Regions from separate parts of the Virgibacillus siamensis genome, predicted to be linked through region 3. Evidence: predicted binding sites of a transcription regulator. Region 3 holds the regulator's gene; each other region holds the start of a gene.

Region 1 (5,174 bases), 100 kb from region 3:
ACCTCAAATGTTGTTTCCTCACCGACTTCACGTATATATTCATCAACTTCACGTCTGGCTTTATCCACCATTTCTTCAATTCGTGCGGGGTGGATTCGGCCATCCTGTACAAGTTTTTCCAATGCCATACGAGCGGTCTCACGGCGTACAGGATCAAATCCCGACAGGATAACAGCTTCCGGCGTATCATCAATGATCAAATCAATACCAGTCAGTGTTTCCAGCGTCCGGATATTCCGGCCTTCCCGCCCAATGATTCGACCTTTCATCTCGTCATTTGGAAGGTTAACAACAGATACAGTTGTTTCAGCAACGTGGTCTGCGGCACAACGCTGAAGGGCGAGCGATAGAATGCTTTTCGCTTTCTTGTCAGCCTCTTCCTTGGCGCGATTCTCTGCTTCCTTGATCATTAGTGCTGACTCGTGGCTAACCTCTTGCTCGATTCGTTCTAAAATAATCTGTCTTGCCTGGTCAGTAGTGTATCCTGAAATGCGTTCAAGCTCTGTTTGCTGCTCTTTAAGCATCGCATCCACTTTGCTTTCCATTTCTTCAATTTGTTGTTGTTTTTCAGTTAGTGATTGTTCCTTTCTCTCTAACGTGAGCTCTCGCTTATCCAGCGTTTCGCTTTTTCTGTCCAGATTTTCTTCTTTTTGCATCAGACGATTTTCTTGTTTCTGTACTTCTGTTCTACGTTCACGTAAATCTTCTTCTGCCTGCTGACGAAGTTTATGATTTTCATCCTTCGCCTCAAGAAGTGCCTCTTTCTTGGCGGCATCCGCATTTCGATGTGCTTCATCAACTATTTGTTTCGCTAAATTTTCCGCACTGGAGATTTTAGCTTCCGCAATAGATTTACGAATGAGATAACCAACAACAATACCGACGATTAGGATTACGGCAAGCAAAATGGAGATGATTAAGGGACTTTCCATGATTTCACCTCCCATTGCTATAAAGTTGTACAATTCACTCTGTCGGCATGTACAGTTTTTCAATAATAAATAAGTGATGGTTTGTATAATAAAACTATAATTATACAATTTAATTTTAATTGTCTGTACACCCAATGTCAAGGTATTGTAACAATTATATGACAAAACTCAAAAAGAGTTTACAGTAAAAATCAAACCCTTTGCTGTAGATTGTCTGCAAAGGGTTTGACTGTACGGTTCTATGCTATACATCCATACTTTCCTGGCTTTGATGACCGGATCCTGCATCCTCTTCTCCATCGTTCGGTTCTTCATCCAGGCTGTAGTGTTTTCTGATTGCATCGTGGATTTCCGAAGTAACATTTTCATTTGCCTTCAGAAATTCTTTTGCATTTTCTCTTCCCTGTCCAAGTCTGTCTCCATTATATGAATACCATGCTCCGCTTTTCTGTACGATATCCAGATCAGACCCGATATCCAGAATTTCTCCTTCTTTGGAGATTCCTTCTCCATACATGATATCAATTTCCGCTTTCTTGAATGGTGGAGCAACCTTGTTCTTCACCACTTTTACACGGGTTTTATTACCCACCATATCGTTGCCCTGCTTCAATGTTTCAGCACGGCGCACTTCCAGTCTGATAGATGAGTAGAATTTCAATGCCCGTCCGCCAGGGGTTGTTTCAGGATTACCGAACATAACACCGACTTTCTCGCGAATCTGGTTTATGAAAATGGCCGTTGTTTTGGATTTATTGATGGCACCGGATAACTTTCTCAATGCCTGAGACATAAGGCGCGCCTGTAAACCGACATGAGAGTCTCCCATTTCACCTTCAATTTCCGCTTTTGGAACCAGCGCTGCTACAGAATCGACAACTACAATATCAACTGCACCACTGCGGACAAGTGCTTCAGCAATTTCCAGCGCCTGTTCACCGGTATCCGGCTGTGAAAGCAGCAATTCGTCTGTATTAACGCCAAGTGCCCGCGCATACGTTGGATCAAGAGCGTGCTCAGCATCAATAAATGCTGCCTGTCCGCCTTTTCGTTGTGCTTCAGCAATCGCGTGAAGTGCAACTGTTGTTTTACCGGAAGACTCCGGACCATATATTTCAACAACGCGTCCTCTTGGATAGCCGCCAATACCCAGTGCTACATCCAATGCCAGGGACCCACTCGGGATTGTTGCGATTTTCTGTTCCGTCTGCTCACCCAGTTTCATTATTGATCCCTTACCGAACTGTTTCTCAATCTGTCTTAATGCCATATCCAAAGCTTGTTTTCTATCACTCAACGGGATGACCTCCTTTTATTCACTATATCCATCATAACTTGTTTTTTTCAATTTGCCAAGCAAAAGTCGAATAAATGTTCTCATTTTTTAATGGTATTTCTATCCTAAAATTGGATTATTCATGCTGCACTTCTAATAAAAAAGCAATTTTCCGTAATAAAAACACTGAACTATGCTATTTTCAATAAATTCCATAAAAGTTCAAAACCTTTTATAACCGATCGATTTCGAATGATATCCCGGTCTCCTTGAAAAATAAATTTTTTCACGAACGTTTCTTTACCTTTCTGAGCGACTCCGATAAAAACTGTACCGGGCGGGTTGTTTTCTGAATAATCCGGGCCGGCCACTCCGGTAAAGCTGATTCCAACCTCAACATCCATCAGGGTACAAACATTTTCAGCCATTTCCCGTGCACATTGTTCGCTGACAGTTCCTTGCTTTTTAATCGTGTCCGGTGACACTTTAAGCACATTTTCTTTTACCTTTGCATCATAACAGACAATACCGCCGCTGCAGACTTTTGATGCCCCCTCCAGCGATATCAATCTGTCTGTAAACATGCCGCCCGTCAAACTTTCAGCAGCGGCAATCATTTTACCCTGTGTTTTCAGCAGACTGAACACTCTTTCCGGTAACGTTTCTTCATCACTTCCATAGAAATATGCACCGGCCACTGAAAGAATTTCCTGCTTTGTCTTTTCGATCAGCTGATTTGCTTCGTTGTCATCTGATGCCTTTGCGGTGACCCTGATGGCTACCCCTTCATTTTGAGCCAAAGGAGCAATTGTTGGATTATGCTGCTTTTGAATAATGTCTTTCAGTTGATCTTCCAGAGTTGATTCACCTATGCCAACGAAACGGAGCATTGCAGATTTGATCACAGTTTGCAAGCCGGTTTGTTGTTTCAGATGCGGAATAACTCGATGCTCCACCATTTGTTTCATTTCCCTGGGAACGCCCGGGAGGAAAATCCATGTTGCATGCTGATGCTGTACAATCATCCCCGGTGCCATGCCTACCTCATTTTCAATTGCCTCTGCACCTTTAAATACACGTGCCTGTCTGCGGTTATTCGCTGTCATTACCGATTCACGTTTTCTGAAGAAGGTTTCGATTTTATCCATAGATGGTTTGTGTTCCACCATCTCCAGGTTACTTATCTGCTGAAAGGCTTCCCTTGTCATATCATCTTCTGTCGGTCCAAGTCCGCCTGTTACGATGATAATATCCGACCTTGATTCGGAATGTGTAAACTGGTTTATCACCCGTTGGAGATTATCACCCACAACAGCATGATGAAACACATTGAACCCATTTTTCGCGAGTTTTTCCGAAATCCACTGTGCATTCGTATTGGCAATTTGCCCCAACAGCAACTCCGTCCCAACTCCTATAATTTCTGTTCTGATTTGTTTCATTTGGAATCCCTCATTACATGCCAGTTTTTACTGAAATATTCATACCCTGATAAAATGGTAAAGAATACTGCGACATACAGCATAATACTTGCAAACGGTAAACCGATATAAGAAAAAGGAAAATTGTGAAGCAGAAGAGCAGCAATAGCTACCATCTGAGTTAAGGTTTTCAGTTTACCCATTTGGCTCGCCGCAAGTACAATGCCCTCGCCGGCAGCAACCAGACGAAGCCCTGTTACCGCAAACTCCCTGCTGATAATGATTATAACAACCCAAGCAGGTGCGGAGCCGAGTTCCACCAATAATATCAATGCTGCCGATACGAGCAGCTTATCAGCAAGGGGATCCAAAAATTTCCCCAAATTGGTAACCAGGTTATACTTTCTGGCGTAATACCCATCAACCCAGTCTGTGGCGGCAGCAATTATAAACAGAAGAGCCGCAGCAAAATGTGAGACAGGCAGGCTTGCTTCACCGATATTCCATGCTCCCCAATCAAATGGAACACTTAATAAAATAATAAAAACAGGGATTAGACAAATACGCGAAATCGTCAGTCTGTTAGGTATATTCATTGTTCACCCTCCTACGGTATAAAACCCTTCCGCAATCATGAAGGGAAGGGTCAATTCAAAAGTCTGTATCAAGCTACTGGTTTTTGTTCATAATATTTATCCAAAGATACTGGTGTACTTTCTCTTCGGGATTGACCGGATATTCAACCTTTACACCATTTACTTTGACGGTTAATGATGGTGCACTTCCAATGTTTAAATAAATTTTTTCTGCATCGGACAGATCGAATTTTTTTGTATCATCATCCGAAGTAAGTAAGCCCGAGTAAAGGGTTTTCCCGTTACCGTCTTTAAGTTCAACCCATGAATCCCCGCTCGGTTCCAATGTTACGTTAACCTTGTTTCCCGCGTTATTCAATGCCAGCGTGGATTTCGGACTGGCTCCGGTTCCCTTTTCAACCACCTTAAGCTCTGGTTTATTATCATCTTTTTTCTTGTCTTTCTTTGTATTTGACTTATGTTGGTCATCAGTTGACTTGGAATCAGTTTCTTCTTTCTTTTCATCCGCTTTTTTATTCTGATCGGAAATGGCACTTCCCGGATCGTTTTCATCGGGGTAGACAATTTCATTGGAATCCTGCTTTTCAACAGGTTCCGAATTCTCACTAGAATTATTTTGCATAATAAAGTACCATGCGGCAAACACAATCCCGATTATTAATAAAATGACAATAATCGTTGGTATCAGCGAGAAAATTGCCGGAGTCCCTTTTGGTGGATTATTGTCCTTTCTGGAACTGCTGATCTGTGTATATTGTGCTGAACTTTCATCTTCCGTCCTTGGTATTTCATCTTTGTATTCTTCCAATAACTCATTTGCATCCAGCCCGACAGCAGCCGCATACTCTTTTATGAATGCCCTGGCATAAAATTTACCGGGCAGAATGTGGAAATTGCCTAGCTCAATAGCTTGCAGATATCGTTTCTGTATTTTTGTTGTTTCCTGCAG
Region 2 (5,174 bases), 180 kb from region 3:
GACAAATAATATCCATCAGATGACTTTTTGTGGCAAAGGATATACAATATGACTAAAATGAACAGTCATTCATTTGGAGGAATATAGATGAAAGTAATGGACAAAACAATCAGTCAGATTACAGTACCGACACCTTTTGCTGTTGGGGATACCCATGTATATCTTCTTAAGGGAGACATCCTTTCCCTTGTGGATGCAGGGGTTAAAACGAAAGAGGCATGGGAAGCGCTGAAAGATCAATTGAACGAACTTGGTTATACGCCGGCTGATATTGAACAAATTATTTTGACACACCATCATCCGGATCATATTGGGCTTGTCGATCAGTTTCCACGGGTTAAGCAAATTGCAGCACATGAAAACGTTGATTTATGGCTAAGCCGAAATGAAACATTCTTCCAGCGCTATGAAGCATTCTTTGCCGACTTTTTTATAAAATGCGGTGTGCCATCGGAATACCGCGATGTACTGAAAAAGCTTCGGGGACCGCTGAATTTTGCCGGTTCAGGACATGTCGATACAATTATGAAAGCGGGCGATCCATTGCCGGGACATAATGATTGGCAGGTTATTGATACAAGGGGCCACGCGCAAAGTCATTTGTCGTTTCTCCGAGAATGTGACGGTGCATTTATTGGCGGAGACCACCTGCTTCAGCATATTTCATCCAATCCGCTGCTGGAGGCACCGGTGGATGGGGGAGATCGTCCGAAACCAATGCTGCAATACCGGGCAAACCTTATAAAATGCTTGCATCTTGGAATCCGTACAGTTTTTCCCGGGCATGGGGAGGTTTTTTCAGATGTCGCTTCACTGATTCCTTCCCGTTTGAAAAAGCAGGAGCAGCGGGCTGATCATGTGCTAACGCTTTTAAAGGATCATCCACAGTCGATATTTGAAATTTGCCGGCAAATCTTTGCGAAACAATATAAAAGTCAGCTTGATTTAACTATTTCCGAAACGACCGGACAGCTTGATTACCTGGAAGATGAAGGTCTTGTCGGTAAATCACTTGAAGATGGGGTTTGTTATTATTATGCAAAATAGAATTGCCGGTAAAAAAATTATTGTCACCGGTGCCTCCAGCGGCATCGGCGAACAGATTGCCTGGCAAATTGCCGAAAACGGCGGGGTTCCAATCATGGTCGCCCGTTCCATCAATAAACTGCAAAATCAGCAGATGCAGATTAAAAAGGTACATCAGGTTAACAGTTATGCTTATCAGGCGGACTTATTAAATCAAAAGGAACTTGATAAGGTAATAGTTCAAATCCTGTCTGAGCATTCACAAATTCATGGTTTAATCAACAATGCCGGTGCAGGTGTGTTTGATTATGTCAAGGACTTACGATGGACAGATGTGGAGCGTATGTTTCAATTAAATGTATTTGCGCTCATACAGGGGACAAAACTTCTTTTGCCGCATTTTATAGAGCACCAGGAAGGGCATGTAATAAATGTTGCCTCACAGGCGGGTAAAATTGCCACTCCGAAAGCTGCTGGTTATGCCGCGACCAAGCATGCTGTTCTCGGATTTACCAATTCACTCCGCTTGGAAACATCTGACTATAATATCCGTGTTACATCAGTTAATCTGGGGCCTGTAAAAACTAATTTTTTTGCCGGGGCTGATTCGACCGGTGACTATCAGAAAAACATGGAGCGTTATATGCTTCCTCCCGATAAAGTGGCTGCGAAAATTGTAAAAGCTTTGTTTACGGACAAGCGGGAAATCAATTTACCGGGCTGGATGGAACTGGGCAGCAAATTGTATCACTTGTTTCCGGGAACGATGGAAAGGCTTTTGAAAAAACAGTTTAACAGGAAATAATGGTTTATGCCTGGTGACCGCCGATTTTATGGCTGCGGCCAATGGTGATTCCGGCATCTGTATAACTTGTGGCCCGCAAGATAGCAGTGGCCCCGAATTTATCACGGATTGAGTCCATCACAAAACCGATATCTTTTTTCTTGGGCCTGTCGTCAAATAAGTTAAGCTGGGTTTCCCTGTTTTCATAAAGATTATCCAGTGTTATATAGACATGTCTGATTTTACTGGTCTCATCGTAGAATTCATGGAAAAGCTGCATAGCAATAGTATAAACATCCATTGTAATGTTGGTCGGGAACTGTACAGATCTCGACCGTCCGAATCCACCGCCTGTTTCTTTGGAATATGCAATTCCGAGGTGTATTGTCCGTCCCGCTTTGTTTGCCGTTCTTGCCCGGCGGCAGGCTTCCTCACAAAGATCAAGAATACAGGCGGCAATTTCCTCTCCGGTGTAATCACGCAATAAAGAAATACCGTGACCGAATCCTTTTTGCTCCGTTTTGGTAAAATTACCGAAGACGGGACTAAGGTCAATTCCCCAAGCATGCCAATAAAGCTGTTCCCCCATAATTCCAAAGCGTCTTTTTAGGTTTTCCAGCGGGAAATTGGCGAGATGCTTGAGTTTTACAATCCCCATTCGGTTTAAATTACGTTGCATTCTTCGGCCGATTCCCCAAATATCCTGAACAGGAAACGGCCATAATTTCGCTTCCACATCCTCATATCTGCACTCGGCTATGCCTGCTTTTTTTGCATGCAGGTCCATCACAACTTTTGCCAGAAATTTATTGTCACCGATACCAATCGAACAAGTGATACCGAAGTTTTCCAGGATGTCTTGCTTAATGGACATGGCAACTCCCTGACGAGTGCCGAACTGTTTTTGAAGTCCATTTACAGTAACCCATACTTCGTCAACAGAATACTGATGAATAGCTTCTTTTGGCACATATTGATTAATCAGTTTTGTGATTTCCACGGATACTTCCAGATAGTCAGCCATGTGTGCGGGGGCAATCACAATTTCCGGATCATCGGGAAGTTCAAAAAAGCGGCTGACATTGCTGATGCCATGTTTCTTCTTTAGTTCCGGAGAAGCCGCCAGTACAATGCTTCCCGGCCGGCTTGTGTCACCGACCACAGCCAGTTGTACGGTCATGGGGTCCAGTCCCAGTTTGACAGCTTCGACACTCGCGTAAAAAGAGCGCATATCGATGCACAGCACGTCATTTCTTGGATAGCCGGAATAATCCAATGAATTCACCACCTAAAAGGAACATTTGTTCTATTATATGCCAGCTGTTGAAATTTTAGCAATGGAAATTTATTGTATTGGCTTTGAGAGATGGGAATTCAATTGCGTGGATATTGAGTGCAAAACCGTGGATACTGGGCCCGAAATCGTGAATATTGAGTTGAAAACCGTGAATATACCGGGCAAAATCGTGGATATGTTGGCAATGAAGAAAAGGAGGCTGGGACAAAAACGTGTGATACAAAAAACGAACAATAAGGGGGATAGCGAAGTATATTTCCGGAGCGGTTATACGCTCCATAAATTGTTCGGGTTTTTCTTTGAATAATGCACTTTTGTCCCAGCCTCTTTCATTTTATCGATGGTTTGCATATTGAATTGCTTTTGTAATTTGCTGCAGGGCTTCATACGTTTCATCGGTCATTGTTTTGGAATAATTGAAGGCGGTGTTTTCCGCCACCTGGCCGGTTGAACTTGCACCAAACACAGCAGTGGCAACGGCAGGGGATTTGAGCACGTATTTCAACGCCAGTTCATTTAACAAAAAGTCATTCCCGAAGTGTTCGGTCAGCTTATCGTTAACTGTTTTAAGCTCTTCATAGGAATAACCCAAAAATCCATTCTGTCCTTTTTTGTTAATCTGCTCAGCGGCTTTATTGCTGAGCATACCTTTGGCAAGTGGTCCTCTAGCCAGCACACTGATACGGTTTTCATGCAGCAGATTCAGTATTTCTTCCTCCGGACGCCGGTCCAGCATATTGTACTGCATCATAACCCCATCGATATTGGATCGTTTCACGTATTCACGAATAACATTGGGGCGAATGGAAGAAATGCCATATGCACGAATAACACCTTCCTGTTTAAGGGATTCAAACGCCTCAATTGATTCATCGATGGGATCGTCAATTGTTCCGCCATGAAGCATATAAAAATCGATATAATCTGTTTTAAGACGACGGAGACTGTCTTTTACACCGTTCTTTATATGGTCGGGTGACGGATCCCAAAACCAATCTTTTTTGTCCTTATTAAAATGATTGCCTACCTTTGTCGTTAAAATAACCTGTTCCCGCCGGTTTTTAATTGCCTCGCCAACAAGTTCCTCATTCACACCAAAATCATATAAATCAGCGGTATCCAGATGGTTAACGCCAGCATCTAATGCAGCGTCAATAATATTACTGGCCTTTTGCTGCTTTGTTCCAAGCGACATGCATCCAAGTGTCAGTTCAGAAACATATAAATCTGATTGGCCAAGTTGATTTTTTTTCATGCGGTTTCCCTCCAGTAATTGTTCTTTAATCTATTGTAAGAAACTGTTTCCGCTAAATTCAACTAAACAGGTGTGTTAGAATAAATATTAGTGCTGAAAAAAAGGATGAACCAACATATGAAAAAATTTGAAGAAAAAACAATCCATACAGAACAAATATATGATGGGAAGGTTGTTAAATTGCAGGTGGATGATGTGACGCTTCCAGATGGCAAAACAGCAAAACGTGAACTGATTAAGCATCCGGGTGCTGTAGCGATTATTCCGATTACCAAGGATAGAAAAATTGTCTTTGTTGAACAATATCGTAAACCATTGGAAAAATCACTGGTGGAACTGCCGGCTGGGAAACTCGAACCCGGTGAGAAACCCGAAATAACTGCAGTCCGTGAGCTGGAAGAGGAGACCGGCTATACAACGGGCAGTCTTCAATTTATAGCATCATTTTACACGTCGCCTGGTTTCGCGGATGAACTTATGTATCTCTATATGACAGAAGAACTGGAACCGCTGAAAAATGCAGTGTCAGGTGATGATGATGAATTTGTTGAATTGCTTGAACTGACGCTGGACGAGGCAAAGCAGTATGTACGGGAACAGCGCATTCATGACGCCAAAACAAATTATGCAATTTTGTATCTTGAATCACTGGAAAGGATGTAGAAAATGCTGAACTCATATTTTGCTGATATGCACATCCATATTGGGAGAGATATGTACAATAAACCGGTAAAGATAACCGGAGCCAAAACATTGACCCTTACCAATATTTTGATAGAAGCAAGCCGAAACAAGGGGATTCATATGACAGG
Region 3 (5,174 bases):
CACCCTTTCCGTGTGTGTACGTTAATTATAGTATAACATGGTATTTTTTATGGTATGGGTGGAGGAGAGTAATGCCTGATATTATAGATGAATCAGTAAGAACGCGACAATAAAAAGAGGATGTTTTATAAAAATGTCGAATTTTAGTTAGATAGAGGTTTTTTTAACTTCGAAGCATGACTAACAACGTATCGTCAATGCATATATATTGATATTCTAAAAATTTGGATGGAGGAATGTTGATGGAATTGTATTATGAGGTTCATGGGACTGGCCATCCGGTTGTTCTTATTACTGGAGGGGCCGATACGCGGAACTGGAAATTTATCACACCTTTATTAGCAAAACACTGCCAAGTTGTTGCGTTTGATTTACATGGTGCCGGTAAATCACCGAATCCTGCTGGACCATTTAATTATGTTGAGGATTTGCTCTCACTTATTGATTTTCTTGGGTTCGATGAAGTGACACTCATCGGCCATTCAATGGGCGGTCAAATCGCTGCGGAATTTGCACTGAATTATCCGGATAGAGTATCCACTTTGATTATGATTGCTCCTGCATTGAACGGGTTTAAGTATTCACAGGAATTTAATGACTATATCAAGGAGATCAACGCGGCAGCTCCTGATATCGATCATATGATTGAGATTTCTCTCAGTGCCCCGTTGTACAATGTTGTTATGTCCAGTTCCAACAAGGATTTGATGGTTCAAATGTTACGACACCATATGACTCGTATGTTTGAATGGCCAACATATGAAATGGTCTGGTCACAACCGCCGACAAATGAAAGATTGGGAGATTTAACTGCTAAAACGTTGCTGTTAATTGGCCTGGAAGATTCGGCTGATAATCTGCGTGTTGCAGAATACTATGAAAATCATTCAAACACTAAAGTTATTAGAATTCCTGATGTAGACCATATGGTAACTTTCACACATCCTGAAGTTCTTTCCGACTATATCACAAATTTTATTCAACTGAATTGATGAGGTAAGTCCATTAAAAATGCCTTATCTCTTAACGGCTGAAAAGAGGTAAGGTATTTTTTACTTGTTACGGGGAAACCAACGCCGCTGCGATTTAATAGATTGACTTTCACTTCGCTATATCTTATTGTATATAATAATTCCAAGTTATTTTATAGGAAATGAGGGATATATATGGCGATACCAGGTACTGTGATGAAAGATGAAAGCAAACAAAACCATCCGTTACTTCCATCTCCACAGAAAACATTAATCTTGACAGGAATAATTATTATTGCTCTTTTGAGTTATGCCATCTTTAATACTGCGGGACTGCAGAATATGATAACCATGTGGGTTGGTCTCCTGTTAGGTCTAACACTTTTTCATGCCCGGTTTGGTTTTACTTCAGCTTTCAGAAGGCTGCTGTCTGTCGGCAATGGTCAAGCAATGCGTGCTCATATGATTATGATGGCGGTAGCATGTACGCTGTTTGCTCCAATTCTGTCGATGGGGCTTGGTTTTTTTGGAAACGATCCATCAGGATATGTTTCTCCGGTAGGAACAAGCGTGGTCGTAGGGGCATTTATATTCGGTATCGGGATGCAGTTGGGAGGCGGATGCGCATCAGGAACATTGTATGCAGTTGGCGGTGGCCGTTCCGCGATGTTCGTAACATTGATTGCATTTATTATTGGTTCTGTGCTGGGTGCATGGCATTGGAATTTTTGGGTGAATGAAACACCATCATTTCCTTCAATTTCCCTGGCAACAAGCACTGATTTGGGTTACGCCGGCGCCTGGGCCGTGCAATTATTGCTTTTTGTACTCATATTTGGTGCAGCGTATTATTTTGATAAAAAACGAACACCGCCAACGATAAAGCCGCTTCCAAGCGGGAAAGGCTGGACTCGTATTCCGCGTGGTTCCTGGCCATTATGGGTTGCAGCCATTTTACTGGCAGTTTTTAACGCTTTGACATTATTGGTCAGAGGGACCCCATGGGGCGTTACATCGGCTTTTGCATTATGGGGATCTAAAATAGCAATGTTCTTCGGCATAGATGTCACCAAGTGGGTATATTGGTCTGGTGAACGTGCCGCTTCGTTGGATCAATCCGTATTAATGCACTCAACTAGCGTGTTGGATTTCGGTGTCATTCTTGGTGCCTTTTTAGCTTCAACAGCAGGTGGTATTTTTACACTGAAAAAACTTGGTCTTAAACGGATTTCTGCTGCTGTAATTGGTGGCATCCTGATGGGCTACGGTTCACGAATCGCATTTGGCTGTAATATCGGTGCATATTTTGGCGGCATCGCTTCCTTCAGCCTCCATGGATGGGTTTGGATGATTATGGCGTTGGCCGGAACATTCATCGCTCTTTATTTACGGCCATTGTTTGGAATGTCTGTACCAAAACCAAAAGATACATTTTGTTAATGATAAAAAAGTGATCCCTTTTCTGATTTGGAAAAGGGATCACTTTTTTTGGTTTTTAATCCATTAATGAATATTCCGGTACAGCCCGATTACTTTTCCAAGTATCGTCACATTTGGATAGATTAGCGGGTCCATTGTGGCATTTTCCGGTTGCAGACGTATTTGATTGGTTTCCTTGAAGAACCGTTTAACTGTTGCTTCATCCTCCTCAGTCATCGCAACAACAATCTCACCGTTCTGTGCAGTGTTTTGTTGTTTTACAATAACCATGTCACCATCTAAGATACCAGCTTCAATCATACTCTCACCCTCGATAACCAGAACGAACAAATTATCGTCGGGACCGGCACTTGAGCTCGGAAGCGGCACAAACTCTTCGATATTTTCGACAGCAGTAATCGGCAGCCCGGCGGTAACTTTACCAATCACTGGCGCATAAACCGCTTCTTCTTTCGGTATGTTCATATCTTCTGACAGATCCAGGACTTCAATTGCCCTTGGTTTAGTTGGGTCTCTTCTAATAAATCCTTTGCTCTCCAGTCTGGCAAGATGACCGTGCACAGTGGAACTTGAAGCAAGTCCTACCGCTACTGCGATTTCACGAACGGATGGCGGATACCCTTTTTCTTTTACCTGTTCCTTAATATAGTCGAGAATTGCCTGCTGCCTTTTGGAAAGTTTGTTCATCTATTAAACACCTCGCGCATAATATTTATTAATGATAGTTTATCATTCAATATATAGAAAAGCAAACATTCGTTCGAAAAAAAGCTTGACAAGATCATTTGTTCGTATATAATAAATACAGAGAAGGCGAACAAAGGTTCTAATACAAAAAGGAAGGGACTGATAAATATGTTTGAAAAGATTTCCAAGACAGATATATTTTATATAGTTGCTTTTGCATTGGCGTTAGCTTTTTTATATTTTACAATGATTACAAGCGCATAATGTAGGGAGATATTCAATTGAGAGCTATCATATATTGCAGGGTTAGTACAAATAAGAAGACACAGGAAACATCACTGGCACGACAGAAAGAAGAACTGACAAAACTTGCTGACAGAAATAATTTTTCTATTATATCGATTATTGAAGAGCGGGAAAGCGGCTATGAGATGGACCGTGATGGTATTTTTTCAATGCTGGATTATTTTGCAGGCGGGGAAGCAGATGTCTTGCTGATACAGGATGAGACAAGACTGGGCAGAGGAAATACAAAAATTGCGCTGTTCCATCAATTGCAGAAATTGCATGTTTCGATTTATACGAGTTTGCACGGAGGCGAATTAGAGGTTTCAGAATCAGACTCCATGGTATTGCAAATTGTAGGGATTGTGGAAGAATACCAGCGTAAACTGCAAAATGCAAAGATCAGGCGCGGAATGAAGCGGGCTGTTCGGGATGGATTTGATCCGGCAAAAAATTTATCCAACCGGCACCAGGCATCCGGCCGTGACCGAATAGCATTTCCAATGGATGAGGTTGTTCAATTAAGACAGAAGGAAATGACATTCAATGAAATCACGAAGCGTATAAATAATTTGGGTTATCCCGTTTCCAAAGCAACTGTTCATCGCAGGTATCAGGAATTTGTAAATTCTTGAATCTGCTTCATATAAAAGGTACTATTGAAGGGCAGGAACACCGATATGGTTCTTGCCTTTTTTGTATGCAACTATCAGGAGGGGTTATCATGATCTCAAAAGAAAAGTTAAATCGTATAAATGAACTTGCCAAAAAGTCAAAGGAAGAAGAACTGACAGATGATGAAAAAGCGGAACAAAAGGAACTGAGACAGGAATATCTGAAAAATGTCCGTAAGTCATTTAAAAATCAGTTCAAATCAATGACTGTGATGGATAAAGAAGGTAATGATGTTACACCGCAAAAAGTTCGGGATCTTCAGGACCGGAATAAAAAGCATTAAAAGCTTTTTCGAAAAAAACTTGTTACAGGTATGGTTTCGTTATAAAATGAAAAAGGATATAAACTAGTTTAGTAACGGAAGGGGAATTTCATTGTCACAAAACATGGAACAACTATCGATTAACACAATTCGCACTTTGGCAATTGATGCCATCGAAAATGCTAATTCGGGCCACCCGGGCCTGCCAATGGGTGCAGCTCCAATGGCGTATTCGTTGTGGACTGATTTCATGACACACAACCCGAAAAATTCCAAATGGTTTAATCGGGATCGTTTTGTTTTATCCGCAGGTCATGGATCCATGCTGCTGTATGGCTTATTACATTTATCCGGTTATGATGTAACCATTGACGATTTAAAATCTTTCCGTCAATGGGGTTCCAGAACTCCGGGACACCCGGAAGTTCATCATACAGATGGGGTGGAAGCTACAACTGGTCCTCTTGGACAAGGTATTGCGATGTCAGTAGGGATGGCAATGGCCGAGGCACATCTCGCATCTCTTTACAATAAAGAAGACATTCATATTATTGACCATCATACGTATGCACTCATCAGCGACGGTGATTTAATGGAAGGTATTTCACACGAGTCAGCTTCTCTCGCCGGTCATCTGGGATTAGGTAAACTGATTGCCCTGTATGACTCCAACGATATTTCCCTGGATGGAGATTTGGATCGCGCATTTTCTGATGATACCGAAAGCCGTTTTAAAGCATATGGCTGGCAGGTTATTCGAGTGGAAGACGGGAATAATCTGACAGAAATCCGTAATGCGATTAAAGAGGCAAAAGAAAATACCGAACAGCCTACATTAATCGAAGTTAAAACAG

The links. The regulator LexA, encoded in region 3, represses DNA repair genes until DNA is damaged. The targets are predictions, from matches to a motif close to CGAACATATGTTCG.
Region 1: the regulator LexA is predicted to act here: its motif matches at 2,297-2,310, upstream of recA (recombinase RecA).
Region 2: the regulator LexA is predicted to act here: its motif matches at 3,105-3,118, upstream of B1K71_RS10905 (Y-family DNA polymerase).

The regions. Positions count from the first base shown of each region.
Region 1 is NZ_FUIH01000007.1:1,132,041-1,137,214, reverse strand. Features, by position in the region: gene rny (ribonuclease Y) at 1-932, opposite strand, end outside; gene recA (recombinase RecA) at 1,177-2,229, opposite strand; gene B1K71_RS09370 (competence/damage-inducible protein A) at 2,400-3,650, opposite strand; gene pgsA (CDP-diacylglycerol--glycerol-3-phosphate 3-phosphatidyltransferase) at 3,647-4,225, opposite strand; gene B1K71_RS09360 (helix-turn-helix domain-containing protein) at 4,299-5,174, opposite strand, start outside.
Region 2 is NZ_FUIH01000007.1:1,412,793-1,417,966, reverse strand. Features, by position in the region: gene B1K71_RS10920 (M20/M25/M40 family metallo-hydrolase) at 1-9, shown strand, start outside; gene B1K71_RS10915 (MBL fold metallo-hydrolase) at 88-1,047, shown strand; gene B1K71_RS10910 (SDR family NAD(P)-dependent oxidoreductase) at 1,037-1,831, shown strand; gene B1K71_RS10905 (Y-family DNA polymerase) at 1,836-3,086, opposite strand; gene B1K71_RS10895 (aldo/keto reductase) at 3,442-4,362, opposite strand; gene B1K71_RS10890 (NUDIX hydrolase) at 4,480-5,025, shown strand; gene B1K71_RS10885 (endonuclease Q family protein) at 5,029-5,174, shown strand, end outside.
Region 3 is NZ_FUIH01000007.1:1,234,055-1,239,228, forward strand. Features, by position in the region: gene B1K71_RS09880 (alpha/beta fold hydrolase) at 243-992, shown strand; gene B1K71_RS09885 (YeeE/YedE family protein) at 1,167-2,411, shown strand; gene lexA (transcriptional repressor LexA) at 2,475-3,098, opposite strand; gene B1K71_RS09895 (YneB family resolvase-like protein) at 3,380-4,018, shown strand; gene B1K71_RS09900 (DUF896 domain-containing protein) at 4,108-4,341, shown strand; gene tkt (transketolase) at 4,433-5,174, shown strand, end outside.